DNA from 2 places in the Listeria marthii genome. Region 1 is predicted to be linked to the other one. Evidence: predicted binding sites of a transcription regulator. Region 1 holds the regulator's gene; the other holds the start of a gene.
The links. The regulator LexA, encoded in region 1, represses DNA repair genes until DNA is damaged. The targets are predictions, from matches to a motif close to CGAACATATGTTCG.
Positions count from the first base shown of each region.

Region 2: the regulator LexA is predicted to act here: its motif matches at 2,108-2,121, upstream of uvrB (excinuclease ABC subunit UvrB).

Region 1 covers NZ_JAASWB010000003.1:402,438-406,783, forward strand. Annotated here, with positions in the region: gene tkt (transketolase) at 91-2,085, opposite strand; gene HCJ55_RS07360 (DUF896 domain-containing protein) at 2,229-2,459, opposite strand; gene yneA (cell division suppressor protein YneA) at 2,556-2,885, opposite strand; gene lexA (transcriptional repressor LexA) at 3,042-3,656, shown strand; gene HCJ55_RS07375 (GNAT family N-acetyltransferase) at 3,687-4,184, shown strand; gene HCJ55_RS07380 (arsenic transporter) at 4,242-4,346, opposite strand, start outside.
Region 2 covers NZ_JAASWB010000006.1:101,770-106,115, reverse strand. Annotated here, with positions in the region: gene uvrB (excinuclease ABC subunit UvrB) at 1-1,959, opposite strand, end outside; gene HCJ55_RS11895 (CsbA family protein) at 2,212-2,451, opposite strand; gene HCJ55_RS11890 (HD domain-containing protein) at 2,472-3,119, opposite strand; gene HCJ55_RS11885 (hypothetical protein) at 3,141-3,527, opposite strand; gene HCJ55_RS11880 (ArsR/SmtB family transcription factor) at 3,634-3,939, opposite strand; gene phoU (phosphate signaling complex protein PhoU) at 4,211-4,346, opposite strand, start outside.

The DNA.
Region 1 (4,346 bases):
ATTATAACATTAATGGCATCACTGCGCAATCTATAAAAGCATAAAAAAACAGACCGCTCTAGAAAAACTAGCAACGGTCTGATTGTTTAATTAAAGTGATTTTACTGTATTAACGACGTTTTCTACAGTAAAGCCGTAATTCTTAATTACTGTTTCGCCTGGAGCAGAAGCACCAAATTTGTCGATTCCAATAACTTTTCCATCTAAACCAACATAGCGTTCCCATCCAAAGCTAGCTCCCATTTCAACTGCTACACGTTTTCTAACAGCATTTGGTAGAACACTTTCTTTGTATTCTGCAGATTGTTGTTCAAATAGATCAAATGATGGCACACTTACAACCGATACATCTGTTCCTTGTGCTTGAAGTTCTTTTTGCGCTTCCACAGCTAGGTTAACTTCAGAACCACTTGCAAGAATAATCGCAGCTGGAACGTCACCTTTCGCCGGTGAGATAACATAAGCACCTTTTTTAACGCCTTCTGCAGTTAATTTAGCAGAATTTGGTAACGTTGGTAAGCCTTGACGAGTAAGCACAAGTACGTGCGGAGTAGATGTAGATGTGATTGCTAGTTTCCAAGCCTCAACTACTTCATTTCCATCAGCCGGACGGATAACAGAAAGTCCTGGCATTGCACGTAAGCTTGCAAGTTGTTCGACTGGCTCATGTGTCGGGCCATCTTCCCCAACTGCAATACTATCATGTGTCATAACGTACGTTACAGGTAAATGTTGGATAGCGGATAAACGAATCGCCGCACGAACGTAATCAGAGAATACGAAGAATGTTCCGCCGTATACTTGTAATCCGCCGTGAAGTGCCATACCGTTTAATGCAGCACCCATTGCAAATTCACGCACACCAAACCAAATGTTTCTTTCAGCTGGAGTTGCTTTTGTAAATTCGCCATCTGTTTTAATCGTTGTATTATTAGAACCAGCAAGGTCAGCTGATCCACCAAAAATAGTTGGAACTCTCCCCGCTAATGCATTGATAACTTCCCCACTTGAAGCACGACTAGCAAGCGCTTTGGAATCATCATAAACTGGTAAATCTGCATCCCAATCAGCTGGTAACTTATGATTTAAGCTATCTTCTAATTGTTGCGCAAGTTCTGGGTATTTAGCTTTATAAGAAGCAAATAATTCATTCCATGCAGCTTCTTCTTTTTCACCACGTTCGCCAATTGTTTCTTTAAAGCGAGCTGTAACTTCTTCAGGAACAAAGAATTTTTCTTCGTAGTTCCAACCGTAAGCTTTTTTCGCAGCTAAAATGCCTTCATCACCAAGAGGAGCACCGTGCACTTTGCTAGTACCTTCATTAGGAGCACCAAAACCAATGACAGTTTTCACTTCAATCATAGTTGGTTGTGAAGTATTTTGTTTCGCTTTTTCAATTGCAGCTAAAATTTCAGTTGTATCGTTACCATCTTTTACTAATAAATGTTCCCAACCATAAGCTTCAAAGCGTTGTTTTACATTTTCAGAGAAAGATTTGTCTAAATCACCATCTAGAGAAATATCATTGGAATCATATAAAACGACTAATCTTCCTAATTGTTGGTGACCTGCGTAAGAAGCCGCTTCTGAAGCAACACCTTCCATTAAGTCGCCATCTCCACATAATGCATAAGTATAATGGTCTACCACAGGGAAACCATCTTTATTATATTTTGCTTCCAAATGTCTTTCTGCCATAGCCATACCAACTGCCATCGCGATACCTTGACCAAGCGGGCCAGTAGTTGCATCTACGCCATCAGTATAACGATATTCCGGGTGACCTGGAGTTTTACTTTCCCATTGACGGAAGTTTTTAAGATCTTCTAATTCTAATTTAAATCCACTTAAATGTAATAAACTATATAAAAGCATCGAACCATGTCCTGCAGAAAGTACAAAACGGTCTCGATTGAACCAATGTGAATTCTTAGGATTTGTTTTTAAAACACGCGACCAGAGCGCATAAGCCATTGGTGCGGCTCCCATTGGTAATCCTGGATGACCAGAATTTGCTTTTTGAATTGCGTCCATTGATAAAGTACGAATTGTATTGACTGCTAAACTATCTGTGTTATCGAACAAATGAAACATCCTCTCTTCAATATAATTTTAACTACTTTTAATAATAAGCCTAAAAAACAATTTACACAACTAATAATTGCTTTAAATTGCTTAATTGATTGGTATTTTTGTTCATTTGCTCGAAAATGTTTATTTGGTATTAATTATTGGTTCTTATTTTTTCTGAGTTGTTTTACTTTGTGCGGTGTTACATCTTTTCCATTCGGGTCAATAATTGTCGTATTCTCAATCGTACCTTTCATATGGGTACGAAATGATTTTATATACTCTTTGCGTAATTTATCTTGCTCTACTTTTTCTGCGGCAGTTAAAGTTCCCGCTTTTTTCTTTTTAGAAAGTTCATTGATACGATCTATTTTAGCTTTTTCTAGCATAATACTTCATCCTTTTCTTCAAAATTATAAAAAATAAGAAAGCAGCAAAAAACGCTACTTTCTACTATTATATCATAAATGGCCACTAAATCGACCTTACTGGTTTGCTAATTGAATCGTGCTGTCACTCTTTAACAACTTTGTTTTGTGGACTGGAATTACAACAGAATCCCCAGCTTCTACATGACCATCCGAAAGATTATTTTCTTTTTCTACCCAGGAAACGAAGTCCGCTTTAGCCATATCACTCTTACCTGCGTATTTGTCTGCTATCGCCCATAATGAGTCACCTTCATTTACATTTACTTCTGAATAGTCTTTTCCCCCGCCAACTACTGTACACATTAAAATAATCCCCAGAACGATGCAAGTAAGTACAAATATAATAGAAACATAAAATTTATCCCAAATTAATTTCAAAGTCATTAATAATCCCTCCAAAAAGAATGTATGTTCGCTTTTCTATATTATAGAACAACTGTTCGCACTTGTCAATAAAAAAACGAACCTTTGTTTGCATATTGGGTTTTCTTTTGCTATACTTGAATTATAAAATAACCATTAATTCAATGAGGTGAAACCATGAAAATATCTAAACGCCAACAAGATATATATGAATTTATTAAATCAGAAGTAAAAGAAAAAGGTTATCCACCTTCCGTACGGGAAATTGGTGAAGCTGTTGGTCTCGCTTCCAGCTCAACTGTTCATGGACATTTAGCTCGCCTTGAAGGTAAAGGCCTAATTAGACGTGACCCAACAAAGCCTCGTGCGATTGAAATATTATCTTTAGAAGATGAAGCGGAAACGCCTAATGTAGTAAATATTCCTATTATCGGTAAGGTTACAGCCGGAATGCCTATTACCGCGGTTGAAAACATTGACGAATACTTCCCACTACCAGAATACATGGCAGCTGGTGAAACCAATGTCTTTATGTTAGAAATCGACGGTGAAAGTATGATTAACGCCGGAATTCTCGATGGCGACAAAGTAATCGTTAGACAACAAAGTTCTGCAATAAACGGCGAAATCGTGGTTGCAATGACCGACGAAAACGAAGCAACCTGTAAACGTTTCTATAAAGAAGCGAATCATTTTAGATTACAACCTGAGAATGATGCGCTAGAACCTATCCTTTTAAATAACGTAACTATTCTTGGTAAAGTAATCGGGCTTTATAGAGATATTCGCTAATTTCATTGATTAGAACAGGTGGGTGTTAGCTTGATTTATTTTGAAACCGAACGACTTATTGCAAGAGATTATATCGCAAGTGATTACCTTCCTTTTAGTCAACTGAACGCAGATAAAGAAGTGATGAAATACTTCCCAGCTCTATTAACTACAAAAGAAAGCGACGCACTGCTAGATAGAAATCAAAAAGAACTAACTTCACTCGGATACGGCCTTTTTGCAATCGAAGAAAAATCTACTGGAGAATTCATTGGATTTACTGGATTTCATGAGGCTACTTTCGAAGCAGATTTTACACCTTGTATCGAAATTGGTTGGCGTTTAAAAAAGACAGTGTGGAATCAAGGCTATGCTACAGAAGCTGCACTAGGCGCAATTGCATATGCTAACGAGCACACCTCGATTGAGGAAATATATAGTTTCACAGCAACATTAAATAAGCCTTCAGAACAAGTAATGAAAAAAATCGCCTTAACTAAAATAGCTACTTTCAATCATCCAGCCTTAGTAAATGGAGATCCACTTTGACCACATGTTCTTTATAAGGCATAAAAAATCCCTGTACAATTGGTGTACAGGGATTTTTTAGTTCCAAATTAACAAGGAAATATAGAGACCCACAAGCGTAATAAATAATACTGGTATCGTTATTACAATGCCAATTTTAAAGTAGGAACCCCAGCTTATCTT
Region 2 (4,346 bases), on a different contig from region 1:
TTCCAGTAAAGCATCACGAAGTTCAGCAGCACGTTCGAAATCAAGTGCTTTGGCTGCTTCTTTCATTTCATGTTCCATACCTTCAATGAATACATCGCGTTCTTTCTTAGACATCTTACTTAAATCATGTTGCTTCACTGCTTCTCTTTCATCTGCGGCAGAAGTTGCTGCGATGATACCACGAATTTCTTTTTTGATCGTTTTTGGCGTAATGCCATGTTTTTCATTGTATTCGATTTGGATTTTACGACGACGCTCTGTTTCACCAATGGAATTGCGCATCGAGTCAGTCATTTTATCTGCGTACATGATTACTCGACCATTTTCATTACGCGCAGCACGCCCCATTGTTTGGATTAGTGAACGTTCGGAACGTAGGAATCCTTCTTTATCTGCATCTAAAATTGCTACCAATGAAACTTCCGGTAAATCGATTCCTTCACGCAGTAAGTTAATTCCGACGATAACGTCATACACGCCAAGTCGTAAATCGCGAATGATTTCAATTCGTTCTAATGTTTTTACTTCTGAGTGTAGATATTGGACCTTGACGCCAGCTTCTTTGAGATAATTGGTTAAATCCTCCGACATTTTTTTCGTTAGCGTTGTGATTAAGACGCGTTCATTTTTCTCGACACGGTCGTTAATTTCATCCATTAGGTCATCAATTTGTCCTTGAATTGGGCGAATTTCTACAATCGGATCTAACAAGCCAGTTGGTCGAATGATTTGTTCGATGACATCTGGATTTTTTTCTAGTTCGTATGGGCCTGGTGTGGCGGATATGAACATGATTTGGTTGATATGTTTCTCAAATTCTTCTAGTCGAAGTGGTCGGTTATCTAAAGCACTTGGCAATCTAAAACCGTGATCGACAAGCATTTGTTTTCTGGCTTGGTCTCCGTTGAACATTCCGCGGATTTGCGGCATCGTCACGTGTGACTCATCTATGACCATTTGGAAATCATCTGGGAAATAGTCTAGCAAAGTGTACGGTGTAACTCCCGCCGGACGTAGAGATAGATGTCTGGAATAGTTTTCAATACCCGAGCAATAGCCCATTTCTTCCATCATTTCTAAATCATAATTCGTCCGTTGTTCCAGTCGTTGCGCTTCGAGTAATTTATTGTCCGCACGCAATACTTTGAGACGGTCTTCTAGTTCTGCTTTTATATTAACGACTGCTTTTTTCATAATATCTGGTCTAGTAACAAAGTGAGATGCTGGGAAAATCGAGACGTGTTCTCTTTCTCCGATAATTTCGCCAGTAAGTGCATCTACTTCTCTAATACGTTCAATTTCATCGCCGAAAAATTCAATCCGCATACAATGTTCATCTCTGGATGCTGGGAAAATTTCGACCACATCACCGCGAACTCGGAAGCGGCCGCGTTGGAAATCTATATCATTTCGATCATATTGGATATCTACTAATTTGCGCAGTAATTCATCACGACTAATCTCCATACCGACACGAAGCGAAACGAGCATTTCTCCGTATTCAATCGGCGAACCTAAGCCATAAATACACGACACACTGGCGATAATAATGACATCGCGCCGTTCAAAAAGAGAGGCCGTAGCCGAGTGACGAAGCTTGTCGATTTCATCATTGATACTGGCGTCTTTCTCGATGTACGTATCACTTTGTGGAACATAGGCTTCTGGTTGATAATAGTCATAGTAACTGACAAAATATTCTACAGCATTATTTGGGAAAAACTCTTTAAATTCACTATATAACTGACCTGCTAGCGTCTTATTATGAGCCATTACAAGTGTTGGTTTATTTACTTCTTGAATCACATTGGATACAGTAAAAGTTTTCCCTGTACCGGTTGCACCAAGTAAAGTTTGGTGTTTCAAGCCTTTTCTTAATCCCGCAACTAATTGTTCTATTGCTCTAGGTTGGTCTCCTTGTGGACTATACTTAGAAACTAACTCAAATTTATCCTTCAACTCGGATTCCCCCTATTCTTTATCGGTCCGATTCTGGCATCTGAAAAGCTTTACTTGTGAAAACTCCAGCAAAGCAAAAAGCGGATTTTTTTCAGATCCGTTAATGTTTCTATTTTATCATAAATATTTTAATTAGCCTAGCAAAAACCGAACGTATTTTCGCATTTAGTAAAAAATAAAAAACGCAACCTGTTGATTACGCTTTTCTTTATTTTATCACTTTTACACGGTTCTACCTATATATTTGCCTTGTTAAAAGTCACTGCCACGCTTCTTCAACCGGCGCAGCATATAAGTCGCGAGCACAAAACCAATTGTCATTGAAAAGGCATCAATCACAACGAGCCAAAGCGAATTAGTATAACCTAACTTAGCAGATGCAGCAATCAAAATCACCATCAAAAGCAGCGCCACATAACGATTATAAGTGATTCTCGCAAAAAGAATAACTAGCAGGCAAGGGAAAATAAGCGCAGATATAATTTGATCCATCTTACTTCCCTCCCCTTTTTTTAAGCGTCTCGCAATGCTTTTGTCGTTATTTCCGTCGTTAACTGCGGTAATTCTGTTTTTTCGATACCTTTTTCGGCAAGCATATCTGGTAAGATTTCTTTTAAAAAGTACTTCACACTAGCCATTTCCCGGTATTGATAAATGGTCGCAAGTGCTTCACTATAAATTTCCACAAAAATATTCTCTGGATTTCCTTTTTGGATTTCGCCAAAGGATTCATATAACAAATCAACTTTATCAGAAATAGCGAGGATTTTCCCTTCTAACGTACTGTCTTTACCTTCTTTTAGCAAATGACGATAAATTGGTTGGAAAGTTTCTGGAATTTCTCGCTCAATAAAGTTTTTTGTCATACTTTCTTCTACTTCTGAAAGCATTTCGCGCAGTTCTGTCGTTGCGTATTTCACAGGCGTTTTAATATCCCCGATGAAAAGCTCTGAATAATCATGATTTAACGCTTTTTCGTATAATGCGCGCCAATTCACTTCATTCCCAGCTTCTTCCTCTACCGCACCGAAAAATTGGGCAATCGAAGTTACTTTATACGAATGTTCTGCAACAGAATGCTCTTGATATTTAAATTTTCCTGGGCAACGATAAATGTTTTCTAAATCTGATAAACTTTGGAAATATTGATGAATTCCCATAGTATCCCTCCATTCTTCGTTTTATTCTTCGCGTTTTTGTTTTTTATTAGCTGGATTCGTATTTTCGATTTCACGCATCATCAGCGCCGCGCAGTAACCAATTAGTGCAATCATCGCTGCTGAATAAGTTCTAAAGTTGTCAGTAGCAAAAATAAAGATAATGGCTGAAAATAAAAATGTTGTTAGTATTCCCCAGCTAAACAGTTTCGCCCCGCGCGCCGTCCCGACTTTCATATGCGAGTAAATCCCCACATAACAAATTAATTGAATCAAAATAAATTGAACAACTGATAAACCGATGACTACCGTAAGATTGCTATTCCACACTACCGCTAAAATCGAAATAATAATCATCACAATAATTCCCGTAATAACAATGAATTTTTGCATTGGTGATAATTTCTTCAAAATACTTCCTCCAAGCTTTTATTTGTTACTTACTTTACCATAATCTCTGTTTATTTGGGATAAAAAACACCCATCATTCCTAAAAAGGTTTTCTGAGCGTTCCCAATTAATGATGATGCACATGTCGAATTGCTTGTGTAAGTAATTCTAATACGTGATTGTCATCTTGCATATAATAAATCGTCGTACCTTCACGTCTTGATTTCACCAGTCTTAAATTTTTTAAAAATCTCAGCTGATGCGAAACTGTCGTCTGGTTAAACGCGAGTGTCCGCGCAATTTCATTCACAGAGTATTCGCGGTCTTGAAGCAAATTTAAAATCTGCACACGCGTGGGATCAGAAAGCGACTTAAAAATCTGCGTTACACTAAATAGCGTTTCTTCATCTAATGGTTGTTTTGCGTTTTCCATTGAATATCACTCCATTTTCCATATATGGTCATATACTCATATGATACTTAAATAGGAATGATTCCGCAAGTTTAACAGGCACCTCCGTTAAAAAATGATTAAATATGAGCAAAAAATCGATTTCTGCTAAATAAGTGATACAATTTTTTTATCAATAGGGAAGGAGAGCTGGGGAATAAAAAAGGTTTTAAATATTTGAGAAGTTATTTAAACCGCCTAACACACCTAAAAAAAGCCCGATTAACCTGAAAGGCAGGATATCGGGCTTTTTTTATCTATTTAAATCTTCAATTTCGCCACTCTTCAAGTAAACAATCCATTCGCAGACATTCGTTACATAGTCACCAATACGTTCGATGTACTGAGAAACTAAGAGCAGTTGCGAAACATCTTCAATATGTTCTGGC